3 regions of the Peribacillus sp. CSMR9 genome follow, and region 1 is predicted to be linked to each of the others. Evidence: riboswitches for the same ligand, from Rfam matches in the RefSeq annotation. Region 1 holds a riboswitch; each other region holds the start of a gene.
What was found. Region 1 has a riboswitch for thiamine pyrophosphate ahead of N9I19_RS02920 (ABC transporter substrate-binding protein). Riboswitches for the same ligand answer to the same signal wherever they lie in the genome.
Positions count from the first base shown of each region.

Region 2: another riboswitch for thiamine pyrophosphate. It lies ahead of thiC (phosphomethylpyrimidine synthase ThiC); the one in region 1 lies ahead of N9I19_RS02920 (ABC transporter substrate-binding protein).
Region 3: another riboswitch for thiamine pyrophosphate. It lies ahead of tenA (thiaminase II); the one in region 1 lies ahead of N9I19_RS02920 (ABC transporter substrate-binding protein).

Region 1 is NZ_JAOPHO010000002.1:217,261-228,108, reverse strand. Features, by position in the region: gene mbcS (acyl-CoA synthetase MbcS) at 1-626, shown strand, start outside; gene N9I19_RS02935 (amidohydrolase) at 774-2,375, shown strand; gene rarD (EamA family transporter RarD) at 2,453-3,382, shown strand; gene N9I19_RS02925 (protein-glutamine gamma-glutamyltransferase) at 3,475-4,302, opposite strand; TPP riboswitch at 4,571-4,680, shown strand; gene N9I19_RS02920 (ABC transporter substrate-binding protein) at 4,814-5,818, shown strand; gene N9I19_RS02915 (thiamine-binding protein) at 5,830-6,114, shown strand; gene N9I19_RS02910 (ABC transporter permease) at 6,111-6,893, shown strand; gene N9I19_RS02905 (ABC transporter ATP-binding protein) at 6,877-7,617, shown strand; gene N9I19_RS02900 (TatD family hydrolase) at 7,636-8,406, shown strand; gene N9I19_RS02895 (NAD kinase) at 8,443-9,243, opposite strand; gene sppA (signal peptide peptidase SppA) at 9,448-10,449, shown strand; gene N9I19_RS02885 (RDD family protein) at 10,462-10,848, shown strand, end outside.
Region 2 is NZ_JAOPHO010000016.1:49,487-60,334, forward strand. Features, by position in the region: gene N9I19_RS10335 (manganese catalase) at 1-405, opposite strand, end outside; gene N9I19_RS10340 (DUF2243 domain-containing protein) at 709-1,227, shown strand; gene N9I19_RS10345 (cytochrome c oxidase assembly protein) at 1,217-2,002, shown strand; gene N9I19_RS10350 (carboxymuconolactone decarboxylase family protein) at 2,116-2,481, shown strand; gene N9I19_RS10355 (spore coat protein) at 2,553-3,182, opposite strand; gene N9I19_RS10360 (hypothetical protein) at 3,350-3,493, shown strand; partial or broken gene N9I19_RS10365 (DUF3231 family protein) at 3,586-4,094, shown strand; gene thiC (phosphomethylpyrimidine synthase ThiC) at 4,380-6,161, opposite strand; TPP riboswitch at 6,297-6,411, opposite strand; gene N9I19_RS10375 (HAD family hydrolase) at 6,527-7,315, opposite strand; gene N9I19_RS10380 (histidine phosphatase family protein) at 7,491-8,024, opposite strand; gene N9I19_RS10385 (PdaC/SigV domain-containing protein) at 8,127-9,023, shown strand; gene N9I19_RS10390 (hypothetical protein) at 9,414-9,872, opposite strand; gene N9I19_RS10395 (hypothetical protein) at 9,940-10,245, opposite strand; gene N9I19_RS10400 (glycerophosphodiester phosphodiesterase) at 10,550-10,848, opposite strand, start outside.
Region 3 is NZ_JAOPHO010000014.1:60,426-71,273, reverse strand. Features, by position in the region: gene N9I19_RS09675 (thiazole biosynthesis adenylyltransferase ThiF) at 1-886, opposite strand, end outside; gene N9I19_RS09670 (thiazole synthase) at 883-1,650, opposite strand; gene thiS (sulfur carrier protein ThiS) at 1,652-1,855, opposite strand; gene thiO (glycine oxidase ThiO) at 1,870-2,994, opposite strand; gene N9I19_RS09655 (thiamine phosphate synthase) at 2,996-3,607, opposite strand; gene N9I19_RS09650 (energy-coupling factor transporter transmembrane component T family protein) at 3,648-4,424, opposite strand; gene N9I19_RS09645 (ABC transporter ATP-binding protein) at 4,441-5,901, opposite strand; gene N9I19_RS09640 (ECF transporter S component) at 5,914-6,498, opposite strand; gene tenA (thiaminase II) at 6,512-7,195, opposite strand; TPP riboswitch at 7,332-7,460, opposite strand; gene N9I19_RS09625 (NADH:flavin oxidoreductase) at 7,870-8,910, opposite strand; gene N9I19_RS09620 (SDR family NAD(P)-dependent oxidoreductase) at 9,068-9,853, opposite strand; gene N9I19_RS09615 (NADH:flavin oxidoreductase/NADH oxidase family protein) at 10,089-10,848, opposite strand, start outside.

The sequences.
Region 1 (10,848 bases):
GACAAACCGAAAATACCCTTTTGGTAGGTGTAACAAAAGGCATGGATATTAAATTGGGCTCCATGGGCAAACCGACTCCGGGCAACCATGTGGAAATCATTGATGATTCCGGTAAACCCTGTTCTCCTGGTATAGTGGGGGATATTGCCGTACATATCGATACACCTGCTCTCTTTAAAGAATATTTTAAAGATCCCGAGCGGACATCGAAGCAATTCCGTGGGGACTATTATATCACCGGCGATCAGGCGAAAATGGATGAAGATGGTTATTTCTGGTTTGAGGGTCGAACTGATGATATCATCATCAGTTCGGGATATACCATTGGACCGTTTGAAGTGGAAGATGCACTCGTTAAGCATCCATATGTGAAAGAGTGTGCCGTTATAGCAAGTCCTGATGAAATAAGGGGAAATGTGGTCAAGGCGTATGTCGTCTTGATGGATGATATCGATCCGAACAGCCAAGATTTAATCAAAACGCTTCAATCGCACGTAAAAGAATTGACTGCTCCATATAAATATCCAAGGAAAATCGAATTTTTAGATGAGCTTCCCAAAACGACATCGGGTAAAATCAAACGGGTGGATTTACGGAAAAGGGAAGAAGCACTACTTAATAATTAACGAAAGCATTTCCGTCAGCCCCCGGCTGACGTTTTTTTTATTAACAGAGGCTTGCATAATCATAAATATGGGAATCCGTGAATTGAGATGGTACACTTACTGCATATCTGAAGGGAAAGAATCATTTAATAAGGAGTGTAGAGCGGGATGGGAACGTTATGGTTCAATGGGGCGATATATACGATGATTAAAGAAAAAGATCAAGTGGAGGCACTCTTCACTGAAAAGGGGGTAATTGTTGATACCGGCAGCATTGACTATTTAGAACGTAAATATGCCGGCAATATTTCCAGGGAAATCGACTTAAAAGGACAAACGATGCTGCCAGGGTTAGTGGATAGTCACCTTCATTTGGTCGGGCATGGTGAAAGACTGCTTCGTCTAGACCTCTCTTTGATGGATAGCAGGGAGTCCATCATGAATGCCTTGAAGGAAAAGTGCTCAAAGACCCCTGCTGGAAAGTGGATTGTTGCCGAAGGGTGGAATGAAAATGAATGGCCCAGTCCTGAATTGATTTTACGGGATGAGCTTGACGCGATATCGACAGAACATCCCATCGTATTGAAAAGGATCTGCCGCCATGCCTTGGTGGTCAATTCCTGCGCCCTTTTGGAAGCGGGTATTAAAGAAGATATAAAAGAACCGTCAGGCGGGGTGATCTGCCGCTATCCAGAAGGACGGTTAAATGGTTTATTTAAAGAAAGCCAGGCGCTGAACCTGATTTTAGACAGCCTTCCTGGCATTGACCAAGAGTATATCGAAAACGCACTCATAGAGGCCATAGAAGACGCATATAAGCTAGGTTTGACTGGCGGACATACTGAAGACCTCCATTACTATAATGGCTTCCTTCCGACATATCAGGCGTTTAAATCGGTAATCGAGGACAGGGAAATGGCCTTTCGCGCCAATTTACTCGTCCATCACGAAGCGTTCGAAGAAATGCTGAAAGCAGGCGGCAGCTATCAAGAAGGTACGCGATATATCAAGTTCGACAGCATGAAGATATTTACCGACGGCTCCTTAGGCGGACGCACAGCCCTGTTAAGCGAACCCTATGCAGATCAAAGGGATACGAACGGTGTCGCGATATTCACTGAGCATGAGCTTCAGGAATGGGTGAAAAAAGCAAGGGATGCCGGAATGCCTATTGCTGTCCATGCCATTGGCGATCTCGCTTTTGAATACGTCTTGAATGCAATTGAAGCCATCCCCCCAAAAGAGGGACAGAGGGACCGGCTCATCCATGCGCAGATCGTCCGGCCGGAGCTGCTGGAGCGGGCGGCAAAACTGCAGGTCATATTTGATATCCAACCAGGTTTCGTCACGTCCGATTTTCCGTGGGTGGAAGAAAAGGTTCCAGCCAATCTATTGGATTCCTCCTATGCCTGGAAAACCTATTTGAATATGGGCATCATTTGTGCGGGAGGGTCAGATGCGCCTATAGAGCCATTAAATCCAATTTTGGGCATCCATGCTGCTGTCACAAGGACGAAAATCAACAGTGAGGACAGTACCGTATATGGCTTGGATGAAAGGCTCTCCGTTCATGATGCCTTCGCACTTTATACAAAAGGGAGTGCTGCAGCTATCGGCCAGGAAAAACGCCGCGGTCAGATCATCAAAGGGTACGATGCAGATTTTACAGTGTTTAATCTGGATGTCTTTGCTGTTGCGCCGGATGATCTCCTGAAAGTTGAGGCGGTCATGACGGTCATCGATGACAGAATCATGTATGATAAAAAATAACAGTTGCAAAAAAGAAATGGATACGCAAAATAGTTAGATGGAATTCGATAAAGGAATTAATGGAAAGAAGGCAGGTTATGAAAGTGGATGAACAAAAAGAAGGGGCGATCTATGCAGCCCTTTCTTATATGATGTGGGGAGTCGTGCCAATTTACTGGAAGTTCCTTCAGGGAGTCGGAGCTACAGAAATCTTGGCTCAGAGGGTATTATGGTCTTTCGTCTTCATGCTGGTTTTATTGATGTTCATGAAAAAACGACAAGCGTTTCTTGATTATGTCAAAAACATATTGGGAAATCCCAAACTCTTTGCGGCGTTACTAACGGCCTCACTGCTCGTTACAGCTAATTGGGGAGTGTTCATCTGGGCCGTTAACTCAGGACGGATCCTTGACACGAGCCTTGGATATTATATCAATCCGCTAGTCAGTGTACTATTGGGAGTGATAGTTTTAAAAGAAAAATTGAGCGGGGCACAGATCATGTCGTTCCTGCTTGCAGGAATCGGGGTCTTGATCCTAGGCATTCATTTCGGTACGATCCCGTGGGTCTCTCTTGTTTTGGCCATGACCTTTGGATTATACGGCCTGGCAAAAAAAATGATCAAAGCTGAATCGGCGATCGGGCTGACGCTCGAAACGATGATGGTAACGCCTCTTGCCCTGGGTTACCTGATATACTTGATGAACCAATCAGAAATGCAATTCTTTACAGCAGGAAGCACAAGCTTGCTGTTGGTGGGCGGTGGGATTGTCACGGCCTTGCCTCTTTTATATTTTGCAAAGGGGGCGGAGAAGATCCCGTTATCGATGCTTGGGATTTTTCAGTATATCGCTCCGACCTTATCCTTACTGATCGGGGTATTCGTCTATCACGAAAGTTTTACAAAAGCGCATCTTTTAGCCTTTTTGTTCATATGGTCAGCCTTGGCTGTTTATACACTATCCATTACGAAATGGGGCCAGGCAAGTGCACGCAGGTTTAAAGGCAAAGGGAACATCGGTGCGTGAATAAGAAAAAATGCTTGGTGGTTCCATCCCCAAGCATTTTTTAATTGTCGATATTTAAAGAAACCGGTTTTACGGCAGGAGAATTGCTTGAGTCATGAAAGGTAAATCTTCGGACCTATTTCAGAAACAATCAAATCAGATAGGCTGACAAGACCGTGAACGGGCTTTGCACGGGAGATAGTTGGTTGGAATTGTCTATAGTAGGAACTATCCAAGCTAATGATATGCTTTGTCAGGAATGCTGAGATGGCGGCATTCGGCTTTCTATTGCTATTTAGTTCATCGATGATACCCTGTGCATTGGTAATCCCGATCCCGTGGCCATAAAAGAGGTCTTCTCCTAATAATATTGCATTCTCACCTTGCCATTCAGGTGTTTCCTCATCGTGATCAGGGTTTTTGAAGTAAAGGCAATCCCCTGGTAAATAATCCGTTCCTTGATGAACATGAAGAGCCATATTCTTCGGAGGGCGCCAGTCATATAGAAATAGGCTTGAAAAAAGATAGTCGAAATTCCTAGGGCCGATTAAATCCAAAATGGCCTTTAAAAAAGTGACGACTATCGCTGTACCGCATTCGAAAGCGTAAAGCGTTCCATTCAAGAAAATGTCCAGGAGTGCAACATGAGGGGCAATCCCTGGCTGAAGGGTAAAAGTGCCATCCTTTGAAAGGCGCCAATATTGTTTATTGGATGCCGATTCCTCAAGTGTGGAAAATTCTGCATCACTTTTATCCAACGCAAAAGCTGCCTCGATGACTCGGTGCCTCAGTTGTATATCGAAATTAAGGTATCCAAAGCTCCGATATTCAAAAATGTTAGAATCTTCCGCTAGCAATTGGAGAATTTCAAGCGATTTAGCAGATGCTATACCTGGTTGGATGTGACTGACATCTAATAATTTGTGATTAATCTTTATCATGATCATATCCACCTTTTGCTTTTGAAATTAAGGGCTTATAAAACCAGTACACAAAAAATGTCCACAGGTTATGCTCATTATATGAATACCTGCAAGGAAATGACTCTTTGAACGTGTCAGGCACGTAAACGAGAATGATTGGAATGGCATGATGTTTTGCTAGATATCCTTTAACGCAAGGGAAACCTTTCCAATTAATGAGAAGAAGCAAATTAGTATTCCTTTTTCTCCATGAATTGATATAATGGGAGAGAAAAGTTCATATGTGCGAGAAATGTAGGGGGGCCAGTACTGCTGGCTGAGATTGCGTCCTTTAGATGCTGACTCTTTGAACCTGATCTGGATGATGCCAGCGGAGGGAACATATTATTACTGACTTTCTGTTTTGTATGTTAAACGTCCGAATTCATCTTCGGGCGTTTTTTGTTTTTTACCGGTATTGGAATGGACCCTGGCGCCCCATTATGGTTTCGGCATATGGATCTTATATGATGTGTAGGAGGATAATAGTTTGAATAAATTCTTACCACTGTTAACTTCGTTGTTCCTTTTGGCTGGATGTGGGGCAGGCGGAACTAATGAAAAAGAAGAATCATCTAAAAAAGAAGGCAATAAAGAATTAAAAAAGGTATCGGTCGTGCTTGATTGGACACCGAATACAAACCATACAGGATTGTATGTAGCCAAGGAAAAAGGGTATTTCAAAGAACAAGGTCTGGATGTGGAAATTATCATGCCAGGCGAAGCTGGAGCTGATAAACTTGTGGCTTCAGGGAAATCTGAATTTGGCGTGAGCTACCAGGAGGGCATTACGCAGGCCCGCGTGCAAGGCGTGCCGATTGTTTCGCTAGCTGCTGTCATCCAGCATAATACCTCTGGATTCGCTTCACCTGCGGCAAAAAACATTAAAACTCCCAAGGATTTTGAAGGGAAAACGTATGGTGGCTGGGGGTCTCCAGTTGAAAAGGCCATTATTGATTCACTTATGAAAAAAGAAAATGCCGATGTAAATAAAGTGGATATAGTGAATACAGGGGACACAGATTTTTTCACTTCGGTTAAAAGGGATATAGATTTCGCCTGGATTTATTATGGGTGGACAGGTATCGAGGCTGAGTTGCGGAATGAAAAGCTTAATATGGTTTACTTAACCGAATACTCTGATAAGCTTGATTACTATACGCCTGTTTTGACAACAAATGAAAAGATGATTAAAGAGGATCCTGAGACTGTTAAAGCATTCGTTCATGCAGCTTCGAAAGGGTACCAGTTTGCAATTAAGAATCCTGATGATGCAGCGGACATATTAATTAAGTCTGCACCTGATCTAGATCCAAAACTAGTGAAGAAAAGCCAGGAGTGGCTTGCAGATAAGTATCAGGATGATGCTCCGCGTTGGGGTGAACAAAAGCTTGAAATCTGGAAGAATTATAGTGATTGGATGAAGGAAAATAAGCTTCTTGAAGGTGATTTCAATCCTGAAAAGGCATTTACCAATGAATTTTTACCAAAATAGGAGGAAATACAATGGCCAATTCATTAATTAGTATACAAATCATTCCTAAAGGGGAAAATGTCATCCCCATGGTCGATGAAGCAATCAAGATCATTGATGAATCAGGTGTCAAGTATGAGGTTCACCCGCTAGAAACAACAATGGAGGGTGAGCTATCCGAGCTTTTTGCCGTGATAGAAAAAATGAATGTAAGAATGATTGAATTAGGCTCGCCGAATGTCATTTCCCAAGTGAAGATACTATATCAGCCAAGCGGGATTACGATGGATACGTTAACGGAGAAATATCGGGCATGATCAAAAGGGGAATTTGGAAGAAGGGGGCTCCCTTCTTTCTTTTATTATGTTTGCTGATAGTATGGGAGTCAATGACAGTCTTATTAAAGGTTGAAAAATGGCTGCTTCCCGCTCCATCAGCCATTTTCATTGAAGGAATTGAGTCGTCCCGTAATCTTTTTGGACACCTTATATCAACAACTGAGCTTGCGTTATCGGGTTTTCTTATTGGAAGCTGTATCGGGTTATTAATTGCTGCAATCTTACACCTATTTCCAGGTGTGAAGGACGCGGTTTATCCTCTGCTCATACTCTCGCAAAATATACCAATCATAGTTTTGGCACCGCTTTTAGTGATCTGGTTTGGCTTTGGCATGCTGCCTAAGTTAATTGTGATTTCACTCGTATGTTTTTTTCCGGTTGCGGTCGCTTCATTGGACGGTTTTCGCCAGACACCTTACGAACTTAAGCATTATTTCAAGATGATGGGAGCGGGGAAAAACCAGTTATTTTGGAAGCTGGAACTTCCCCACTCGATCCCGTTCATTTTCTCAGGCCTAAAAATTTCGGCCACCTATAGTATAATGGGTGCGGTTATTTCGGAATGGCTTGGGGCTAAATCGGGGATTGGTGTTTATATGACGCTCGCTTCCTCCGCGTTTCGGACAGATCGGGTGTTTGTTGCCATTTTCATCATTATGGGAATGAGCCTTCTCTTTTTTGGAATCATCACATTCCTGGAGAAATATTTAGTTTCATGGAAGAGAAAGGAGGGTGAAAGGGATGATGCTGGAAATTAAAGATGTCTCCTTTTCTTTCGATGGTAAACAGAATATTTTAGAGAATATGAATTTCCATGTAGATGATGGGGAATTTGTCACAATCCTAGGACCATCTGGCAGCGGTAAAAGTACGTTGTTCCACTTGATAGGCGGTATTTTGAAGCCGGATCAGGGCATCATTTCGTTGGATGGTAAAAAGATAAATGGCTTTAAGGGCCATATAAGCTATATGCCGCAGCAACCATCCCTTTTACCTTGGAGAACGGTGTTGGATAATGTTTTGCTTGGAAGTGAGCTTGCTGGGATAAGAGACAAAGAAATGGCAAAAGCCCTTTTGTTGAAAGCTGGATTAGAAGAGTATGTGAAGGCATATCCGCATGAATTATCTGGGGGCATGAAGCAAAGGGCCGCTTTCATTCGAAGCATCTTAAGTCAACAGGACTTGATGTGCCTGGACGAACCCTTTTCTGCTCTGGATGAACTGACAAGATTGGAAATGCAAAAATGGCTGTTGTCTGTTTGGGAACAAAATCGGAGATCTGTGCTTTTTGTTACCCACAGCATAGATGAAGCGGTTTTCCTTTCAGATAGAATTTATGTGTTATCAGCAAAACCGGCTGCTGTCATCAAAGAAGTGAAAGTTCCATTTCCAAGGCCAAGAAGTGAGGAACAATTTCTAAGTGATGAATTTTTAAATTTGAAGAGAGAATTATATGCCGCACTAAAGCCAACCCTTTCTTAAGTCAGGAGGAAATTGAAAATGAAGATCATCGACAGCCATATCCATTTGGATAGGTATGATGAAAGTGAACAGAAGCAGATTCTCTCTGATATGGAAAAGGTGCATTTGGAATCATTGGTGACAGTTTCCATGAATTTAACCTCTTCCATAAACAATGACCAGCTTTCACTCAAAGATTCACGAATTAAGCCTGCCTTCGGCTTTCATCCCGAGCAGCCCCTCCCGAGTAAAGAGGAAGTGAACGAATTATTGTATTGGATGCGGGAACATCGTCATAATATGGTTGCTGTAGGTGAGATCGGACTCCCGTATTACTTAAGGCAGGAAAATCCCAATATGGATACGTCAGGTTATGTAGAGATACTGGAAAGGTTGCTGGCTTTTGCTAAAGAGGTTGAAAAGCCGGTTATCCTTCATGCCGTCTATGGCGATGCCCCCATCGTTTGCGACCTTTTGGATAAGCATCAAATCACAAAGGCACACTTTCATTGGTTTAAAGGTGATATCAGGACAGTCGAAAGAATGGCCGAAAAGGGGTACCGCATTTCGATTACACCTGATGTTTGTTATGAGAGGGAAATACAGGAATTGGTTTTTGCATACCCACTTAAGCTGATGATGATTGAAACGGATGGCCCATGGCCGTTTGAAGGGGTTTTCAAAGGGAAATGGACGCACCCGGGCATGATGCATGAAAGTGTTCGTCAAATTGCTTCGATTAAAGGATTGCCAATTGAGGATGTCTATGAAATCCTTTATCAAAATACGAAAGATTTTTACCATATATAAAAGGTACCGGACATATCCGGTACCTTTTTTGTTAGTTCAAAGAAAGGTCCTTTTCACCTTTTCCCAAAAGGAATTATCCTTAAGCTTAACGGTCTTGATGACTTTACCGCTTAACCGGACCTTGACCTTTTCAACATGATTGATGCTTAAGGCTTCATTGTCCATTCCGATGATCGGGTAACTTGGCCCGTTTTGTTCAAGGTGGACGGTCAAAGATCTATCGCCGCTTAGGATGAATGAAGAACCTAGGGTCCGATAGGAATTATTATTGATGGATGCGAACTCGCTCACTTGAAAACAAGGGAGAAGCGGATCCACAACGGCCCCGTTTACCGATTTATTATAGGCGGTGCTTCCGGTCGGGGTCGCAATGATGATTCCGTCGCCGCGAAAAGTTTCAAAATGGAGTTGATCAATGAAAATATCCATGATGAACGTTTTGGTTATGGAAGTCCGGATACTGAGTTCATTGAGGGCATAAAAGGAGGGCTGATCGTCCAACTGGATATCGATGGTTGGATATTTACACACCTCGATTTGCTCTCTTGTCATGGCATCGATCATTTTATCCGTGTCTTCCAAGTGGAAATCGCAATACATATTCAAGTTACCTGTGGTGGAAATGCCTGCATATAAACAATCATCCCTGAACCCGGTTTTACGGGCTGCCTGCAGGAATGTGCCGTCATCACCTATGCTTACGATGATGTTGGCCTTTGTGAAATCTTGGATGACTTCATATGAATGCTGTTTCGCTAAGTCCGATAAGTATTCGATCTTGTTAAGTATTTCTGCATTCGGTGCATGGAAAAAATAAATATTCCTGCGTGTGTTCATCATGTTCCCCCCTAGTATGATTGGTGATGAAAGGGCTTTCTTTTTCCTGTTCAGGTAAATGCAGATCGTGCAAAATGCACTGATTCATTTCCAATTAGAGGATTATTTGCTACAATTTTATATGTCTAGTTTATCATGGAATGAAACATTAATGTATGCAGTTCGTATGATAAGAAGGATACATATATTTAAGGGGGAAAACAGATGAATGGAAAACGTTGGGCGGCACTTGGAATTGCAGCCGTTTTATTTTTTGTCTCTATTGCTGTAGGGACGGCTACAACTCTATTTACAGCGGATACGGAAAATATCATTGATGAATTATTTGCTTCTGAAAGTGCATTTAACGAGGAAGTCATAGAAGGCGATGATTTTTCTAATGTTATTGCAGTATTCGATGTAGAGGGAACGATTCAAGATACAGGAGAAGCTTCATTACTAAGTTCAGCAACATATAATCACCGTGCCTTCATGGATAAGCTGAAGATGGCAGAGGAAAATGATGATATCAAAGGAATCATACTAAGGGTGAATTCTCCTGGCGGCGGTGTCGTAGAAAGTGCTGAGATCTATGATAAGATCCTTGATATTAAAAAAGTGAAAAAACCTGTCTATGTTTCAATGGGATCAATGGCGGCTTCCGGCGGATATTATATTTCTGCGCCAGCCGATAAGATTTACGCCAGCCCAGAAACGATGACGGGTTCACTAGGTGTCATCATGCATGGGTATAATTACGAGAAGCTGGCCAAGAAGTATGGCGTTGAGTTCGAAACCATCAAAAGCGGACCACACAAAGATATTATGAGCCCAACTCGGGAAATGACTGGAGAAGAACGTGAAATACTGCAAAATATGATTAATAATTCTTATGATCAATTTGTAAAAGTCATTGCCGACGGACGAGGTATGACAGAGAATGAAGTACGCAAAATTGCTGATGGTCGCATTTATGATGGGCGTCAGGCTAAAGAAAACCATTTAATAGATGATTTCGGCCATTTGGATGATGTAATTGCCGCGATGAAAACTGATATCGGTAAAAAAGATGCTCAAGTTATCCGCTATACCGATGAGGCAGGTTTCGGTTCATTATTCAGTATGGAAGCGCAAAAAATGTTGGGGAATGATGTGGAAACGGCCGTCTTGACAAAAATCCTTTCCTCTTCAAATTCTCCACGCTTAATGTATTTGTATGCGGAATAGGGGGGCTGAAGGATGACGGAACGAAATGAAAACAATGAACAAACCGCTGCATCCAATGTACTGGCAGATCAAGAGGTTCCCGTTCAGCAGGAATTTACGCCAGCCAAGCAGGCCGTGGATGATGGCGGAGTCAAGAGAGTGCATTTTGCTGGATTTTGGATGAGATTTTGGGCCTATTTAGCTGATTTGTTGGTTATCGGAAGTTTGAATCGGATTTTGATTCATCCCATCTTCAAGTTTTATGAAGGGACAGATGATCTTTGGTTTTCCGCAGAAGGCTTACTAACAGGGATCGTATTCTTCTTATACTTTGTTTTGATGACCAAATTCTTGAACCAAACCCTTGGTAAGATGATTTTTGGACTGAAAGTCGTTACATTGAGGGAAGAGACAAAAACC
Region 2 (10,848 bases), on a different contig from region 1:
GCTCGCTACAATATAAGATCCGTTCCAGGGAACCCCATTCGAGTTGGTTGGCAGTCCGCCTAGACCGCTTACGAGCAAATGCTGGGGATTGATTCCACCCATGATCGCTGCTATAGCAGGGTCTTTTGCGGCTTCTGCCTGGTCTTCCGGAGAAGCGCCATCAAGCAATTGACTAATGAGCGTACAAAGCATTTCTACATGTCCAATTTCCTCTGTACCAATATCCATCAGCATATCTTTATATTTTTCTTCTCCCCGACAGTTAAAACCCTGAAAAAGATATTGCATCATGACAGTCATTTCCCCAAACTGTCCACCTAAAACTTCCTGGATTTGACGGGCCAGCATCGGATCTGGTCGATCTACCTTAACTTCAAATTGCAATTCTTTTTGATGACGAAACATATTAACTCCTCCTTTTATTGTAGTAGATTTTTTATATAATTCGGTTTTTTTTACCCGCTTGCCCATCCTTGAAACATGATTTCAGTTATAACGAACAACAGGAATTAGAAAAAATTGTTATGTGGTTAAAAAAGATAACTGAACTGAAAGCTAAGGAATATCTAAATTCATGACCGTCTCAATAAATAAGTGTTATTAAAGGTCCATTTCCCCTGTCTATAACCTTACAATACTGGGTAAAGTACAAAGAACCAAATAAAGGAAAATATACTGTATCTAAGAAAACTAAAAGGAGGAAGGAAAATGGATTTCAAGCCCAGAAATCAAAAAGATCAATCTATTTCAGAAATCCGCTATACTTATTCCGCTCGTAATCTATGGTCAGGTTTTCTATTCGGGATCGGACTGGTTGCATTCATCGATGAGGCCATCTTTCATCAGCTATTGCATTGGCATCACTTCTATGACAAGTCCACATCCAATATTGGGCTTGTCTCGGATGGTTTATTTCATGCTCTAAGCTGGTTCGCGACTGTCGGGTCTTTGTTCATGTTCGCTGACCTTCGCCGTCGAAAGGGATTATGGCTGAAAAGGTGGACAGGGGGAGTATTGCTAGGGGCAGGTTCTTTTCAGTTATATGACGGTACCATCCAGCACAAGCTCATGCGTCTTCATCAGATCCGTTACAATGTCGATATTCTCCCATACGACTTGATTTGGAACATTGCAGCCACTGTCATGATTTTGATCGGCATTTCCCTTATCATTCGAACACGGCGCAGCTTACTTAAAATGAAAGCAGAAGGCCGCTATGCACAGTAATGGTCATATTCAAAATGATAATGGAGCTCTCTTTGAATCGATTTTATTGATTCTACCCGCGCTTGTTATAGTGATCTATATTGCAGCTGTCGTAATTTCGAGCCGCCGCTATCAAAAATGGCCCTTATACCGTACGTTCTCATGGATTCTTGGCATCATCTGTGCAGATTCTGCAATCATTGGCCCCATAGCCAATCGCGCGCATATGGACTTCACTGCGCATATGGTTGGTCATTTACTGCTTGGAATGATTGCACCCATCCTACTCGTGCTTGCTGCTCCCATTACTCTTGCACTGCGAACACTTGATGTACAATCAGCAAGACGCCTTTCAAAGTTATTGAAAAGTTGGCCGCTGCGCATTTTAAGTAATCCAACCATTGCTACCGCGCTAAATATTGGGGGACTCTGGATACTTTATACGTCTGGGTTATATGGGTTGATGCATCAGAGTGCGCTTCTACGTGCATTAGTGCATTTTCACGTGTTCATAGGGGGTTATCTATTCACTGCGTCTATGATTTATATGGACCCTGCGCCCCACAGGTTCAGCTTCATGTTTCGAGCTATCGTATTTACAATTTCACTGGCCGGCCATGATATCCTTTCTAAATATATTTTTGCCCATCCTCCAAGCGGAGTCACCAAGGAACAAGCGGAAAATGGAGGAATGTTAATGTATTATGCCGGTGATGCCATCGACGTTACAATTATCTGCATCCTATGCTATCAATGGTTCAAAGCCACCCGGCCTAAGGAATCACTTGCCTTGTAGGAAGGACGGTTCTATGATTACTTCTGTAAACTCCTGTGTTTCTGTTTAATCGTTCATTGTTTAGCCCATACTAATTTTTGATGAAAAAAATTTAGGATGGAGCTGAATGGAAAATGGAATTTGAAGCTAACAATTCTACTGAAAATGCTCTTCGTGATTATAAAGCTGGAATCGGTGCCTTTACGCATAAAATGCCTGATCTAGCTGAGAAATTCAATTCGTTTACGGAAGAGTGCTTTAAAGAAGGACAATTATCCAAGAAAGAAAAACAGCTTATCGCATTAGGAATAAGCTTATATTCGCAAGATGAATATTGTATTATCTATCATACTAAAGGATGTCTTGATCAAGGCTGTTCCGAACAAGAAATTCTTGAAGCCATTGGTGTGACCGCAGCATTTGGCGGAGGAGCCACCATGAGTCAGGCTGTAACCCTCGTCCAGGAATGCATTCAGGAAATAAATCAGATGAAACAATGATAAAGAAGGGGTAGGACAATTTGTCCTACCCCTTCTTTATGTTTGACAAAGGAATCCAAAAACCATGTCATTTAATGACTTATGTTGTTATTTCCTTGTGCGGGTGCATATGAATTCATCATTTGTTGCATATCCTGCTGTGCAAGCTGTGGAACTTGGTAGTAATGATGTTTGTTTTGATATAACGAAATCTCATATGCCATTTCAATGCAGTTCGGAACGGAATCTGCAAACACACGGCGAACCACCGGATTCGTTATTTCAAGCGCTGCCATCGCTTTCATGGATGCTGCAGACTTAACAGCTCCAAGCATCAAGCCTGCAATGCACTCATCTGTAATTTCCGACACGGATTGCAAAGGTTTCTTTGGCTGGGTTGGTGTCAATCCATATATAAAATCATTACCTTGATTCATTTTGTAGCTCTGGGTTGGTTTAGAAGGATCTTGGCCCGTTTGGAAGCACTCCAGTGAAATATTATATTCATCTTGGATGAACTGATATTGACGATCCAGAATGTCCATCAATTCCTGATCCTGAGCATGCTGACGCAAAAGCATGTAAGTGTTTAAAGTTCCAATCGCTCCCGACAACACTTCATGTACATCGAATACTTCGTGACCACCGTGATTCATTTGTGGGGGAATAGCACCCGTTTGCATGTTCTGGTGTACTTGACCTTGTTGATTTTGATTTTGCATTTTATTTCCCTCCTCGTTTCGTTTCATCAATGATGTGAACAAGCTTAGTATGTTAAAAACCAACAGGATTATTCAATAAACTCTTCCGCCCTACATCATGTTGTCTGTTTAAAAAAAGCCGTGATGTTCTAAACTATAAACACTTTATATGTATGGGAGGATTTCAAATGACTCATAAATGCTTCTATTGTACTGATGACACGGAAGAAAAAAAAATCCATGTCGTAACATTTCAAGTTACTGACACGGATAGAAATGAAATGCTCTGTGATGAATGTTATCAAGAATGGCTACAAGGAATAAAAGGCTAAATTACCCTCTAACATTTCCAAACATTAACTCATGGATTCATGGATTAGTACAGGGTAACTTAAATGCGTAAAATAGTTCAAGGAGGATGGTTATGGGAATTTTAAGCGGAAACCCAAAAGAAGAGCCTATGCATTACGGAGAGGTATTTGGTACATGGGCATTTCTAACAACAACAAAAGGGTTAATTGCATGTCATCAAACAATGCTCAATCACACTGGTGACAAGGACCTGCATAAATTACTTGTAGAAGTGATAAATCAAGGGAAACAGGAAAATGACCAAATTGAATTATTATTAAAAGAAAATAACGTAGGACTGCCTCCATCACCACCTGAAAGGCCTAAAGCTAATTTAGAGGATATTCCCGTTGGGGCACGTTTCAAGATCCTGAAATCTCTGCTTCAGTATCAATCGATATTAATGCAGGATTAGTTGCTTGCAGCCAGATCATGGGTCAATGCATCCGCGAAGATATCGCAGTGATGTTCGCACAATTCCATGCAAAAAAAGCAGCATTGGGTGCTGATTTCCTAAGATTAAATAAGGAAAAAGGATGGCTGGTCCCTCCCCCTCTTCATATTAATAAAACAAGTTTGTAATGAAATATCCCTTAATCATGTTGACTTTATGATTGAATGCCCCACATGATTAAGGGATTAATTCCGATAACGAAAGGACGATTAAGGAATCACTACCATTGCAGACTTTCGATTAAGTAGCACTTTGTACATTGTTGACTATAATCATTTTTTACAAATTCATGATTACAATTCTCCCGAAAAATGTTCAGCTCTCTTTTTAGCTGTTCCAATTGAGTTTCCAACTGTTTCATTTCAACTTTTATCTGGATTACCCGATTCATCGAATTCTCCCTCTCGTCCGAATCATTGATAGATTTCTCCGTCCGTTTTCCTAAATTCATTCGCTTTTTCTTTAAGCCCTTCATCGATTACCGACTCAAAACCCAGGCCCTTTTCTTTTGCCAAATCACGGATGTCCTGGGAGATTCTCATACTGCAGAATTTAGGTCCGCACATTGAACAGAAATGGGCTGTTTTGGCACCTTCAGCCGGAAGAGTTTCGTCGTGATATTCAACCGCCCTTTCAGGGTCGAGAGAAAGATTGAACTGATCTCTCCAACGAAATTCGAATCTAGCCTTCGAAAGGGCATCATCCCGTTTTTGTGCATCCTTATGGCCCTTTGCAAGGTCAGCTGCGTGGGCTGCAATTTTATAAGTAATGACCCCTACTCGAACATCCTCTTTATTCGGAAGTCCCAAATGCTCTTTCGGTGTCACATAACATAGCATGGCAGTTCCAAACCATCCAATCATTGCAGCACCAATCGCAGAAGTAATATGATCGTATCCAGGAGCTATATCCGTTGTTAAAGGTCCTAAGGTATAGAATGGAGCTTCTTGACAGACTTCCAGCTGCTTATCCATATTTTCTTTAATCAAATGCATCGGTACGTGACCGGGTCCTTCCACCATGACTTGAACATCGTGCTTCCAAGCAATCTTCGTCAGTTCCCCCAGTGTTTCCAATTCAGCAAATTGCGCCTCATCGTTTGCATCTGCAATGGATCCAGGACGGAGGCCGTCACCTAATGAAAATGAAACATCATATGCCTTCATGATTTCACAAATCTCTTCAAAGTGAGTATAGAGGAAGCTTTCTTGGTGGTGGGCCAAGCACCATTGTGCCATGATGGACCCCCCTCGTGAAACAATACCCGTAACTCGTTTTGCTGTTAAAGGGATGTACCGCAAAAGCACACCAGCGTGTATGGTAAAGTAATCGACACCTTGCTCGGCCTGCTCGATTAATGTATCCCGAAAAACTTCCCAATTTAAATCTTCCGCGACTCCATTCACTTTTTCCAATGCTTGATATATCGGAACCGTCCCAACTGGCACTGGTGAATTCCTGATAATCCATTCCCGGGTCGTGTGAATATTCTTTCCGGTGGATAAATCCATTATGTTGTCGGCTCCCCAACGTGTAGCCCAAGTCATTTTCTCCACTTCATCTTCGATCGATGAACTAACAGCTGAGTTTCCTATATTCGCATTTATTTTCACATGAAAATTACGTCCGATGATCATTGGCTCACTTTCAGGATGGTTAATATTTGCCGGAATGATCGCCCTTCCGCTAGCTACCTCTTCTCTTACAAACTCAGGGGCAACATTTTCCCTGATTGAAATGAACTCCATTTCTGGGGTGATGATACCTTTACGGGCATAATGAAGCTGGGTTACGTTTTTCCCTTTCATTGCGCGCAATGGCTTTCTTTTCAATCCCGGAAAAATTTCAGCTTTGGATTGTGACTCCACTTTTTTATATCCATTATCTTCGGGTTTTATTTCACGTCCTTCATACTCTTCAACGTCTTCACGTTCCAAGACCCAATTGCGTCTAATCGGGGCAAGGCCTTTATGAATATCAATGGGATATTCTGAATCCGTATATGAACCGCTTGTGTCATAAACCCGCAAAGGCGGATTCTCCTCTTCGCCGAATGCACCTGTAGTGGGACTTAGTTTAATTTCACGCATAGGTACTTTAATATCAGGTCTAGATCCCTCAACATACACTTTTTTACTCCCGGCAAAACTGGACATAATTGAAACGTTCATGTCATTTACTGAATTACTCATCATGATTTCATTTCTCCTTTTTAAGTTCATTTAAAAAGGACAAAATCCAATCCATTTCGCACGAAAAAACCGGATCTCATATTTAAGACCCGGCTAACGTTAGTATGACTACAGAAATGACCAAATGAAATGTCATTGTTTAGTAGATTCTAACTTCCCCACGCTGGTATGAACCAGATCAGGTCCTGAGGGTTAAGAAGCATAAGCACTTCTCTCTCAGCCCAACTGTTATTGGACACCCCTAGTCTGAATAATTTAATTGATTACAGGGTAACTATATATCACCCTTTTCATTCTGTATATAATTTGAAAGTCCTAATACTTTAGGTCATCCTCTCCAAATTCGTTACTTGGAGAAGGATCACCAATTAATTTTCCAGGCTCTCAAGGATTGGGAAAAGCCCCTCTAAATGCTTGATTTCATAGGTTGGAAGCACTTCATTCCGTTCCTTATCATGGCGATTTACCCAAACCGACTTTATACCTACCCGTGATGCTCCAAGGATATCCGTCATTAAATTATCGCCGACCATCAATACTTCATCCTTATCAAGCTCCATGATCTCCAAAGCATGCTCAAAAATGGAGGCATCCGGTTTACCTCGTCCAAAAGCTCCAGAAATGACGATTTGATCGAAATAAGGAACTAGTTCAGGTGTAATTTCAAGTTTAGTATTTTGGAGTTCAGGAGAACCGTTTGTCAACAATAGCATTTTGTACTTCCCTTTTAATTCATCTAACACACGGAATGATTCTTCATAAATAAATGGCTTTTTACGTCTCTCTGCAGGGAAACGTTCTGCCAGTTCCAGCCCAAATGCCGGGTCATCGATCCCTAATGCCTTCAAGCCTCTCGTCCATGCTTCTTTCCGATAATTTGGTGCAATCACGGCCATCTTCCGGAATTCATCATGATCATCCTGAAAATTTCCCCACAGTCCTTCAAATGGGTTGATTCCGATCATTTGTGTAAATCCATAAGTATCGTAAGAAGAATAAAGCTCACGCGCTTCCTTCCGAACCGCTTCTTCAAACTCGTCGACATTTAAATCATATTTCTCCTTAGCCACTTCACATGTGGCCACAAAAGCCTCTTTTACACTTTTCTGATCCCATAGTAATGTATCATCTAAATCAAAAAAAACTGCCTTCACCAAATTGTCCAACCTCTTTCCCTATTATTGAATTCGTAAAAATTACACTATTACAATAATAAACCACAACCAACGGAAAAAGAATAACTAATCGGAAAAGGCCTGCATCTTTCTTAAGCAAAATGTTCAATATACCAGACTTACCTTCTATGGCGGGAAACCCTATATTTTTGACTTATCATCTTTCGAATACATACAGCTTTCCATTACCGGCAATCTTGAATTTTGGACCGGTGAACCCCCGTCGGATCAGCTCTTTCCTCATATAAACCATAAGGGCGGCATGACTCACGATCAGAACATCCCTTTCCCCCTTTGCAAAAACTTCATCCAATACTTTATTGATCCTTCGTTCGGCGATCTTAATTTCCGCCCTTGTCTCCTTGTTGAACAGCGAGCAGCAGCGAATCCAGATGGCCCAAAGGATGAACGGCAGCTTCACCTTCCCTTTGAGAGGGGGAGAAGGTATTTCCCGCAGCTCCTCCATCCGATGAACCGTACCTGGATAAATATGTTCCGCTGTCTTGACAGCTCTCGACATATCACTGCAATAACATTCCTGCCATTCCTCCACGCCAAGTAAAGTCGTTCCATAAATAATATCCGCTGCATCATAGTCCACAAACCATTGCTTCATATCATCCGCCGTCACAGATTTCCCAGTAGGGAATTCATGTGCCACCTTAAAATGCCGTACCAAACCAATTTTCATTTTTTTCTCCTCTTTAGCTTTTGAATTATAAAATTAACTTTCTATTTGATCCACCAACTTATATAATAGATAATGTAAAAATTATACAAAGGTGGTAATTGAATGCTATCCAAGAATTTCACTAAGATTTTCCTTGCTGTCGCATTAACTTTTACATGTATCTCTTTTTTACTGATAAAAATCGACTCTGTCTCCGCAGCCACTACAGAAAACGCAACGGTAAACACGAAGAATTCCCCTTTATCTGTTAGAAGTGGTCCCGGCACCAGCTATAAAAAAGTAGGATCGTTGGAGAAAGGGAAAGCCGTAACCGTTTATTCGAAAACAAAATCCGGCTGGTCGGAAATTCGGTACAATGGAAAAGAAGCCTATGTATCTACTAAATATTTAAAATTCAGCAATGTGAAGATAACCAAGAAAAAGTATAAAAATATTAGTGACTTGTCGTATCCGCAAGTATCAGGACTAAAAAGTAAAGCAGCTCAGGATAAAATTAATCAGGTGTTAACTAAGCATGCCAAGGATGCCTATTCCTTTTATCTACAAGCAAAAAAGGATAGGGAAAAAGATAAAAATGAGGAATGGTGCAAAGAATCCCCATACACTTGCCAGTATAGTTACAGTATTTCGTATAAAGTGAAATTCAACCAGGATGAAAAGCTAAGCATTCTTATTGACGATTACTCCTATAGCGGTGGAGCTCATGGAATGGGGTACACAACATCCTATAATTTTAAAGTGTCTTCCGGTAAACAGATGAAAATCAGTGAAATCCTCACATCCAAAGTGAAATATACGAAGGTGCAGAAATATGCTTTTGACTACATGAGGAAAAGAGATAGTTTTTATGTTAAAAAACAGAGCGATGTTCCCGTCAATAAGGATTCACAGTTCTATTATACAAATGGGGGGATCTATCTCGTATTCCAAGAATATGAAGTAGCTCCTTATGCATTTGGCCGCCCTGCAGTAAAAATCCCAAGTAAGGTTTATAAATAATTTCGTCGCACAGGGGCTAACTCCTGTGCTTTTTTAGTGCCTTACATTCAATATATCTAACAAATGATGAAAAATATAGAACCATATTTCACAGTCTGATGCGATTTCAAGCATACTTACCATCGCATTCAAAAAAGTGGATTTTTTTATAATAGATATTTGATGGGAATATGTTTTTAACCAATGCCGAACTTACTTTTATCTGATGTAAACATAATGCGAAGATGTTCTTAGTTAAAGGACGAGAATAAGGAGTGTATAGGGTTTACCTGATATGGATAGATGGGACCGAATACGAAGAAAAGAAGGCTTGTTATGCTAACCAAAACAGCTTTAATATGATCCAAGAATAATGAAAATAGAGAAGGCTTTTTACCTTCTCCATCTTTTTTACTTCAAAAATTGGAGTTCAGTAATCGTACATATTTTTCTAAATTTATATTTACCACTCATATCACTGAATTGATAATTATTTAGTACCTTTTCCAGCTGTCCTTTTAGCTTTTCTTCCACGATAAATGAATCGACAGCCTCTTTCCAGTTTTCTTTTCCGATTAACTCATCGAACGGAATGATATCAAGAACTTCATCATAAATTTGGATGCTTTGATCAATGCCAAAACTTCCGTATATGCTGCCATTTTCATCAGCAAAAATATGCTCCGATTCCAGATCCTCCACCAGCACCTCTAAAAACCCCTTTGACTCATCAGGCTTGATGGCAATCTCTGCTTCCGCCTTTACAGGCCCAAATCTCTTATCGACGATCTCTATCGTCATTTGGACATAAAAGGAAGGGTACATTACCTCAATCCCATCACAAAGTTCCGCTGCCGAATTATATACCATCTGAACACCCTCCTTTTATTTACTATCATTATATAATATAAATACCTCATTGCCTTACCAATAACCCTTATTCAAGATCACTTAGCATCGTTTCTTTTTTGAAGATCAACTCATCTTTTTCCCTATCATAATAATAAATTTTGAATGTTTCATCTCCGCTTAAATCTGTACTGCCAGACAACACGCCAAAATGTCCATTTCCCATATCGACCATATTGGAATAACTGGCCTGAGGATACACATTATACCCTCCATCATCCATTGGATCAATCGTCACATTCCCGGATCCACCTGAAACAAAAGCAACGATAATAGTCAAGAAAATCAGTGTAATCCTGATATTCTTCAGTTCACGCACATAATGATCATTCATCTTTTTTCACCTTTTTTATACAATATCCATAATATAACAATAATTTCAATCTATTTGTGTCCCTAATAAAAAAGCCCATGCAGATCGAACCATCCCCCGAATAATGGACACAGTAAAAAAAGTCCCTTATTCGAGGTTTTTCTATGTCCTCATACTAGAAACCCGTTTATAATCAAAAGTCTACTAAGCCTATGAACACCTATTTCTCCCAAGGATTAAATGCCCTTCATTAAGTTGAATCCGGTTCATACAAAAAAAGCCCCGGAAAACCGGAACTCACCTATGAAACACTTATTTAGTAACCTTATAAATTCACATTGTCATTGTGCTTTTCATGCTTATACTCCCTAAGAACCTCGTTAAATACATCGGGATAATTCGTAAACAGCCCCGTTGCACCCCATTCTAGAGCTTTTTTCATGTCCGCTCTTTCATTTACTGTATATGGATGGAATTGAAGGTCATGATTTCGAACCATCTTCACATATTGTCCGTCCACCTTATTGAAATTCGGACCCACTCCAATGGCATATTTCTTAATGGATTCCAATTCCTCATCAGAAATGGTTGCTTGGTTCTTATAAGAAAAAAGCTGCACAAGCG
Region 3 (10,848 bases), on a different contig from region 1:
CGATTTTGCCACCTTGTGCAAACAGATTTTTTTCAAGTTCCGCTAAGTCTCTTTCATGTTTCATCGCCGGCCGAATCTGGACAGAATCCCTCCCGCATAATACGGCAGTCTTTATACGATTTGAATAGGATAGATGTGGATAGGTCCGATTTGTCCCACAAGACAAACAACTGTCTTTTTTTAATTTCGCTACATCTATGGACGAATGCTCATTTTTCCAAAGATCGAACGAAACAATCTTGTTTCTAAGTGATGCATAATCTTCTACAAGGATTTTTAAGGCTTCCGTCATTTGGTGGGCAACGACCGTTTGAACAGCAGGACTAATGATTCCCGCCGTATCACAGGTCAGTCCTCCAATCGGAACCGTTTCCAGCAAACAATTCAAGCATGGGGTCACCTCTGGGATCACCGTGTAACTTATCCCATAACTCCCTACACAGGCCCCGTAAATCCAGGGTATTTTATATTTTTGTGCGCTATCATTAATTAGCATCCTGGTATCGAAATTATCAGTGGCGTCCAATATTAAATCCACGCCTTCAACGAGCTTTGCCAGTTCATCCACCGAAACATCCGCAACATGCGATTTTACGACAACATCTGAATTTAACGCATTCAAACGATTCTTCGCTGCCACAGCTTTCGGTATTCTTTTTTCAGCATCTTCTTCACAATAAAGCTGTTGTCTTTGCAGGTTGCTCCACTCCACATAATCTCTGTCAACAATGGTCAGTTTCCCAATTCCTGCTCGTACAAGGCCTTCTGCACTTCCCGTACCGAGAGCACCCGCTCCAATCACCAAAACGTGTTTATTGCGAATTTTCAATTGTCCTTCATTCCCTATAGGGCCAAAAATTTCTTGTCGTGAATAACGTTCAGTCATCCAATGCTCATTCCTTCAACTGGACTGCTTGCAATGGCGTACTCATTTTTTTCTATTCTGCCCGCTTCATAACCCATGCGACCTGCCTCAATGGCAAGTTTCATTGCTTTCGCCATTTTGATTGGGTTTTTTGCTCCGGAAACTGCAGTGTTAAGCAACACGCCATCCGCACCTAATTCCATGGCAATTGCCGCATCGGAGGGTGTTCCAATCCCTGCATCAACAATTACAGGAACCTCTGATTGTTCCATAATGAATCGCAAGTTCAGTGGGTTTATAATTCCTTGACCTGAGCCAATCGGTGAAGCACCAGGCATTATTGCATGACAGCCCACTTCTTCCAAGCGTTTTGCAAGCAAAACATCATCCGAAGTATAGGGTAATACAGTGAATCCCAGTTTCACTAATTCTTCAGCAGCTTTTAAGGTTTCAATCGGATCAGGCAGAAGTGTTTTTTGACAGCCGATGACTTCCACCTTAATCATGTCACATAAACCAGAAGCCTTAGCAAGTTGGGCTATGCGCACTGCTTCTTTTGCCGTCTTGGCTCCTGCTGTATTGGGAAGGAGTGTATATTTTTTCAAATCAAGCTTTTCTAAAAAATTTGGTTGACTGGCTTCGAAAATGTTCATTCTCCGAACTGCAAATGTTAATATTTCCGTCTCCGAAACCTCCACTGATTGCTTTTGAACATCGAAGTTTGGATATTTCCCAGTACCTAATAATAACCTAGAAGAAAATTCATAAGAACCAATCTTTAACATATCATCCGCCTCCTACAAAATGTACAATCTCGACCTTGTCACCATTTGACAAAAGTGTTTCACTTTGATTTTCTTTTGCTAATATTTCATCATTCAATTCAACGATCACTACTTTTTGATGTAAATTAAAGTGTTGCAAAAGTCCTGTAACTGTTGACTCATCAGCAGGAATCCGTATTTTTTCCCCGTTAATAATCAATTCCAATTCATTCACCTCCATTATGAAAATTGGGTCTGTATCGAACGCTCCAATCGAAAAGCGGACCATTCAGGGTTTGTCTTCCCTTCCACAATATCCGCAATAAGTACACCTGTAATTGGAGAAAGCAGGATACCATTCCTGAAGTGACCCGTTGCAATGAAAAGTCCTTTGTATGCTGGATGTTCACCAAAGTACGGAAGGCCGTCCCCTGTTTGGGGGCGTATACCTGCCCATGTCTTTTCCCACTCGGTTTCTTTAATTGCCGGAAGCAATTGCGTTGCCTTTTCTATTAACGTTGAGATCCCTTCCATACTTACCTTTTGATCGAAAGTGTTCGCTTTTACCGTTGCCCCGACAATGATTCTCCCGCCAACTTTGGGTACAAGATAGCAGCCATGTGAAAAGATCGTTTTTTCAAGCAATGGACGATCAGTCAGGACGGAGAAGCACTCCCCCTTTATCGGATAGGTATCGAGGTTTATTCCTGACTTTTCAAGGAGGAAAGCACTCCAAGCCCCACTTGCCACAATTACATTTTCACTTGAAAATTCGCCTATATTAGTGGACACTCCTTTTACATATCCATTTTCCGTACGTAAATCAAAAACATGGACAAATTCCTTAATATCCACACCAAGGGCAGCTGCAGATTTAGTAAAAGCGAGCGACAGCCTTGTTGCTGAAACTTGTCCATCCCCCGGAATGAACATGCCTCCCTTAATCTCATCCGATAGAAGCGGTTCCGTTTTCCTTATTTCGGCAGTAGATAACCATTCCGCCTCAAGTCCCGCATCTTGCTGGACTTTGATCATTTTCTTCAACTCTGCAACCTGGTCATCCGTAAGCGCCACCTTAAACATACCCTTATTCACTAATTCGATGTCTATTCCACTTATGTCTTTCAATTCTTTCGACAGTGCAGGAAACATCCCCCTGCTTCGGCTTGCCAATGTAAAGAGCGGGTTATCTGCATCCAGCTCAGCCTGTGCTCCTAACATCCCGGCTGCAGCACTGGAAGCTTTACTGGCAAGTCTATCTTTTTCCAATAAAAGGACCTTTTTACCTCGTTTAGCTAATTGAAAAGCAATGGATCCACCAATTACTCCTCCCCCAACAATGATTGCATCATATATGGAATTCATCTTATGTCTCCTTTCCTAAAGACTTCGAATATTCTTTAACGGCTCTAACCGGATTTTCCGCTTCAAGCACACCTGACATGACTGCAATTCCTTGTGCCCCAGCATCGCGCACGATTTGGCAATTGGAGGGTGTTATTCCGCCTATTGCAATAATCGGAAGATTGACATTTTTTGTAATTGCATGAAGCTCCTCAACTCCCTTAGGAGGAAGACCGCGTTTTGAATCCGTTTCAAAAACATGACCATATATCGCGTAATTGGCACCGTAGCGGAAAGCGGCTTTTGCTTCATCCATGGAATGGATCGAACAGCCAACACTCATCCCTGGAAATGCTCTTTTTACGACTCCTGCATCTAAACTATGAAAAGCCAATTGCACACCAAACACTTTGTGCGCCCAGGCTACATCCACCCTGTCATTAATGATGATCTTAGACAGCGGAATCTTATTATTATGTAACAGGGTCACTGCTCGATAGAGTTCTGATGCATTCATATTTTTTTCCCTTAGATAGAAGAAATCAACATGTTCCTGAATGTTTGAAGCGATTTCTACGAACTTTTCAATTGGCTGTTTCCCAGTAGAAATAATATGCAATTCTTGTGCATTCATACTTAGAACCCCTAACTAGTAAACTTGCAATCTCATAAAATCAAATAGGTAGTAACGGGAAATGAACCGATAGATAAAACCCTGCCAACAGCAGGATGATAAAATACAGAATGAATCCATGGTCTTTTATTGAAAACCCAAATTCATAATAGTATGTTCGATCCCGAGTGTCTGTAAATCGCTTCGCCTCCATCGCAACCGCGATTCTGTGAGCACGTCTGATGCTTCCGGATAACAATGGGATGGAATAGGCTTTCATTTTATAATATACCGATCTGATCCCTTTTCCCTTTTCGAAACCGCGTACCTTCATCGCGTTTCGTATCGTTTGTAACTCTTCCATCATGATGGGGATAAGCCTTAAAGCTGCCATGAAACTATAAGCATATTTCGGTTTAAGCTTAACTTGCTGCATTAAGGAATAAAACAAGTTCACAGGTCTCGTCGTCAAGGAAAAAGTTAAACCAAGTGCCGCAAAAAGCAAAGCTCGAAAGCCTACCAGTAACCCCCTCATGAAACTTTCTTCCGTAATCGATATAAGACCCCACTCAAACCAAAGTGTCTCACCTTTACCGAATAAAATCATTGCTAGAGAAGTGGATATAAAAATGAAACAAAAAGGGATTGACAAAAGTAAGATGCGTTTCATCGAATGCCCCGTAAAACACAAAAATAAGAATAAAACACCAATGGTCACATTCATCATATAATTCAGATCATGAATGAATAATGCCACAATGCATAAAACAAGCAATGCGCATAGTTTAAGGCTTGGGTTAACCTTATGGAGCCATGTTTCTGCACTTGAAACATTCATCTACATGACACTCCTTTTAAAATGATAAAACTTTGGTCTCCATAAATCCGGATTGCGTGTTGACCTTTTCATCACTTATTACATTTCCGTCTTTAACCGTCCAGATCCTGGTTGCAAAGTTTCTTGAAATATGATCGTCATGAGTTACCATGATCACTGTTGTTCCACGCCTTCGATATTCCTCAAACCATTCCAGTAATGCAAAGGTATTTTTCGAATCTTGGCCAAAGGTAGGCTCATCCAAGAGAATGATTTTTTTGTCTATGACGATAGAGGCAGCTACACTTAAACGACGCTTTTGACCCATTGATAATTGAAATGGATGTTTATCCCGATGGGCCTCTAGGCGGAACACTTCAAGCAATGATTGAACTCTCTCCCTTATTTCTTGTTGTGGCCTTTTTCCAATTCGCAATGAATAAGCAATCTCTTCATATACAGAATTTGCAACGAACTGAAACTCAGGATTTTGAAAGACAAACGTCATATGATCGGTTAGATTTTTCATCCTTTTAATAGGGGCTCCCATTAATTCATACGTACCATTCGTTTTTATGAACTGCATCAGTGCATGCAAAAGAGTACTCTTTCCCGCGCCATTTTCTCCCCTGATTACAATCCATTCCCCTGAATGGACCATCAATCCTTCAACCTTGATTTTTTCCTCTTTATTCCGAAAACCGCTAAAGCCTTGCACATGCATTAGGGGTGAACCGTCTGCAAATTGTTGTTCCCGAATGGGGGCATTCTCTTGTATATATTCATCCCAAACACCAGGGAACCAAATTCCATGTTCTTTCATTTCCTTTTTATATAGTGAAAGGATGGTATCTCTTGGACCATCAGCTATAATTTCACCTTCACCGTTAAAAAGCACGATTCGTTCGATGAATTCTAAAACATGGTCAATTTTATGCTCGACGATAATTACCGTTTTGTCTCGACCGACTTCCTTCAACAAATCCCAGATTTCTTTAGTTCCTTCCGGATCAAGCATGGCGGTTGGTTCATCTAAAAATATCACTTCCGGTTCAAGGGCCAATACTGAAGCGATTGCCAGACGCTGTTTCATCCCGCCTGATAATGTTTCTATACTTGTATGGCCTAGGTTCAATCCTACTTTACGAATATGATTTTGGATTTTCTCATTCATTTCTTCTTTAGGGACGGAAAGGTTCTCAAGGACGAAGGCAATTTCCTCATCGGCAAATGGCATGCAAAACTGACTATCAGGGTCTTGAAAAACATATCCCCATGAAGAAGCGCATTTCAATTTCTCCGCTTTCATCGGGACTTCGATGGAATTCGGAATCAATCCGCTTAACACTTGCAAAAGAGTCGACTTACCACATCCTGATGGTCCCAACAATAGAACTTTTTCACCTTTATCAATCGAGACTGATAGGTCCTTGAAAATCAAAGACCCATCACCTGGAAATTTCATTCTTAACTTCTCAACAGAAACGATTGGTTTCATGGCCATCAACCTCTACTTTTGGTCCAGTTCTGCATAATCTTTACTTGAAACTGGACGAACTAGATTAGTTACTCCTGTTGCTTCCAGGACTTTAACTAGATAATAAGCAGTTACACCTGCAAAGAATATGGAACCCACAAACCTCGCTATCATGAATAACGATAAATTCCAAAGAGTGAGAGCACCTATTTCCCCGTAGGCAAAATCCATTAATACTGATGCAAGGCAGGAAGCTATCGCAGCTAAAACGGCCACCGGCATATTGAATTTTTTATATTTGAACGCCATGAATACCAGTTCAGCGAACAAACCTTGGACCACCCCATATAAGAGTACGGACAGCCCCCATGGTGAACCTAGAAAGAATTCACCTGAAGCTGCAGCTATCTCTGCCAGAAGTGCCACACCCGGTTTCCGTAAAATCAAAAAGGCGACGGGGCCAGCTATAAACCACATTCCATAAATAAGTTGATCTAGATGTAATCCTAATGGTTTAACGGAATAATAAATCGAACCCCAAAGGATATAAACGATTCCAAATGCTACGGCAATCACGATCGTGACTAATATATCCGTTAATTTCAATCCTTTTTTCATGTTTCAATCTCCTTTATACTTCTAGTGTTTCCTTATGCATAGGCCATGTCTCTAAACGATAAGCCATTTCCCAAAATGAGTACTCATATTGGCTGCTAAGGATAAAATGCTCCTTCATTCTTTCCTTATCTTCATCTGTTACCTTTTCAGCAATCTTATCAAGCCTCGCAATTTGTTCTTCTACCAAAGAGCGGAACCACTCTCCACCGTAAGCCGCTATCCATTCTTGATAAATCGGCTCTTCCGGTTTACACTCTTGCAGCTTTTCACCTATTTCATAATACAGCCAATAACATGGCAAGATAGCCGCAATAACGTCACCTAAATGTCCAGAATATGCCGCACGATACATATGGGAAGTGTAAGCATAGGCAGTCGGGGCAGGTTTGAAATTTTCCCGTTCTTCTTTGGTGATGCCTAATCTCTCAGAAAAATTTTCATGAAGCTTCAACTCCGCTTCATATGTTCCCTGTGCGTGGCCGGCAAGCCTGCTTGTTGTATGTAAATCTGTAGCCTTGACTGCTCCTAAAGCTTGAACTCTAGCAAAATGAGATAAATAATAGGCATCCTGCTTGACATAAAAACGAAAACACTCTATTGGCAATGTGCCATCTCCTATTCCTGCAACAAACGGGTGATTAAAGCTAGCTTCCCAAATATGATCAACTTCCTGGCGGATTTCCTCTGAAAACTTCATGTCCATTACCTCCAAATTCTATTTTTTTATGAATGATACGGATAAAAGCCTTTTATAACCCCTTTTTTTTGCAAATAAAAAACCACTTTCTTTAACGTAAAGAAAGTGGTTGTACTTGAAATAATACAGAAACGTATTGTCCCAGACCCCACTTCCCTACGCTGGTATAAACCAGATCAGGTTCTAAGGGTCTTAAAGTCATACTTTAATCTCAGCTTCTCAGGTAAAATCAGTTTTTACCTATAAAGCACCCCTAGTGGTACAAATTGTATATATATTTCATTTGCCTTTATATTAACACGATAAATCCAATTGTCAAACGTATTAGAAAAGTTTTCAATCAAAGATGTTCATTATTAATCTTTTGGATTACTAGTCTTTCAATCTTCTAATACGTTAAGGATGAAGAAAAGAGGATGCCCCAGCCCCCCCATTCTCTATGGAATAATAAGATACTCTTATCCTCTTTTTTTTAAAGACAGACATAACAAAGTATTATGCATCAAAGTATTGGATAGATTGGATCTCTTAATTTGAATTCATAGTTTTCGTCTACAATCCCTACAACTTTATCGCTGTCATAAATCTCCATATGCTTAGCTGTGCGGCAATCGTATAGCACTTTTATCCATAAACTCCAGAATGTATCTTGTGTTAACTAATCAAACGGAGGCTTAATGAAGTGTTCTCACTGACTCAGATGTAAAGGGAACCAATTCTGCTGTTCGGCCGTCACGAATCTTGTTTACCCAAGCAGGATCAACCATTAATGCCCGACCCACGGCTACCAGATCAAATTCTTCACGCTCAAGCCTTTCGATTAACCCGTCGATCTTGGTATTTTTGGCACTCTTTCCTTCCGTAAAGTGACTCGTAAAATCGTTATCCAGACCGACTGATCCAACCGTAATCGTCGGTTTACCCGTCAGCTTTTTTGTCCATCCGGCGAGATTCAGATTGGAGCCTTCGAACTCAGGCTCCCAGAAACGGCGGGTCGAGCAGTGGAAAATATCGACGCCCGCATCGGAAAGTGGCGTCAGGAACCGTTCCAGCAGCGCCGGCGTTGCTGCCAGTTTCGCTGTAAAATCCGTCTGCTTCCATTGCGAGAACCGCAGCACAATCGGGAATTCCGGTCCGACGGCACGGCGGCAAGCTTCGATGACCTCAACCGCGAAGCGGGTGCGGGCAACCATGTCGCCGCCATAGCTGTCGGTACGCGGGTTCGTTTTCTCCCAGAAGAATTGGTCGATCAAATATCCATGCGCACCGTGAAGCTCAATGCCGTCGAACCCAAGCCGCTTGGCTTCGAATGCTGCCTGCGCAAAGGCTTGAACGATTGCGGCGATATCCAATTCCGAATAATCGCCAACATGCCCTTGCGCACCCATATGCCAAATCTGCGGAATAATCCGTCCGCCTACTTCGTGTACAGCAGCCACGACGTTTGCCCAACCGTTTAATGCAGCTTCGCCATAGAAATGCGGTACATTGGCTTGATTGGACGAATCCGAATGATTAATCACCGTACCTTCTGTCACGATAAGTCCAACGCCATTTTCAGCCCTGCGGCGATAATAGGCGGCCACATCCGGACCAGGCACTCCTTCAGGAGAAAATTGTCTCGTCATCGGTGCCATCACTATACGATTTGCCAGCGTCGTATTTCCGAATGCGAATGGTTTAAACAAGTTTTGAATAGATTGAGAATAATTCATAATTGACCTCCAAATAATTGAAATAGTGTTGTAGAATATATCCGCAACAGATTAGTAATTGCGTTCTTTGCTGAGAGCATCGTTCGGATAAGTTGGGAGCCCTTGCCTGGGTTGTCAGGCCGTAATCAACAGCCAATCCTGGCCGCCCTCCATAAGGTCAATCCCCCGTTCTGTCCTGCATGGATCTGACCATACGTGTCACCATCTTGCGCGGCATTAATCGCGGAATGAACGCCACGAACCGGTTGCGAGCCCCTGGCATCACGAGCGTCTTCCCGCGCAAGAAGCCTCGGTACCCTTCCTCAGCCACCTGCCCGGCCTCCATGATGGCCCCACTCTGGAACAGCTTCGAGGCGCCCATACCCGAACGATCGACGAATCCGGTTGACGTCAGCCCCGGACATAGTGCCGTCACAGTAACACCCGTGCCGCTCACCTCGTTCTCGAGAGCCTCGGTGAACGACAGCACGTACGCCTTCGTCGCGTAGTAAACCGACATCATAGGTCCCGGGAAAAAACCCACCAACGAAGCAACATTCATAATGCCCCCTTGGCCCCGTTTGACCATATCTGGCAAGAACAACTTCGTCATAACAGTCAGAGCCTTGATATTGACATCAATCATATTCGTCTCTTGCTCCAACTTCGTTTCCAAGAATGTCCCGTACAAACCGAAGCCGGCATTATTGACAAGATAGTCGACGACAACCCCCTTCTCCTTAAGCTCCGCGACAATCTCCTCCGGTACGCCGGGTGATGCGACATCCTTGGCGATGACTGTCGTTTGGATGCCATATTTATTCCGATATTCCTTCGCTAGTTCCAAAAGTTTACCCTCGCTCCGCGCCACCAGCACTATATCATGTCCATCTTTGGCGAAACGATCCGCCAACTCTTGGCCAATCCCACCCGACACTCCAGTGATAAGTACAGTTTTTCTCATTTTGCAATCCACCTCTGTTTTTAGTGTAAAACTTTAAACCGTTTTGCAGCGTTTTCTAACCCCTGATTGTGACTATGGATGGTGTTTAGCCATACAGCAGAATCCTCTGGTCGGACCGTACTCAAGAAAAGTTGCCAGCCTCGCCCAACATTAAAGAACGAACATTCTAGTAAAGTGAAAAATAATAACGCAAACAGTTTTCTCAAAAGATTTCATTGACATGAAGTAGATACTCTTATGCTCTTCTTTTTTTAAACACTGAAAGTCCATTCTTAGAAATATTGTGAAGTAGGGACAACCAAACACTATAATTAGGTTTAGGAAGTTTTGATTTGCCTATTCGTGCTAATTGCTGCTCATACCAACCTAGCTCTAACATAGATGACGCTTTTTTATCTAAACTTGTAATTCCTGTCTTAATTGGTTTAATCTTTACCGTTTCATATTTCCCCTCAAAGATTTGGTTTGGTAGATCGGGTACAAGTGCAAATGGTTTTGCTAAGCCAACCATATCTATCGTCCCACTGGCTATAGCTTCAGTCATACCTTCTTGAGAACGAAACCCTCCTGTAACAACTAATGGTGTAGAGACTAATTTTCTCGCCTTATTAGCATATTCCAAGAAATAAGCTTCCCGTTTCTTTGTACTTTCTTTCACCTCGCCCCCCATCATCTTGGGATTTTCGTAATTCCCCCCGGAAATTTCAATTAAATCAATACCGACTTCAGATATTCTCTGAAGAACCTCCATCGATTCCTCTTCCGTGAAACCACCTCGTTGAAAATCAGTGGAATTTAACTTGATACCAATGGGGAAGTTCTCGCCTACTTGATTACGTATTTCCTGATAAATTTCCATTAAAAATCTCATTCGATTCGTTAAACTTCCACCCCATTCATCTGTACGTTGGTTATGATATGGCGATAAAAATTGATTAACTAGGTATCCATGGGCTGCATGAATTTGAACACCTGTAAATCCAGCATTTTTTGAA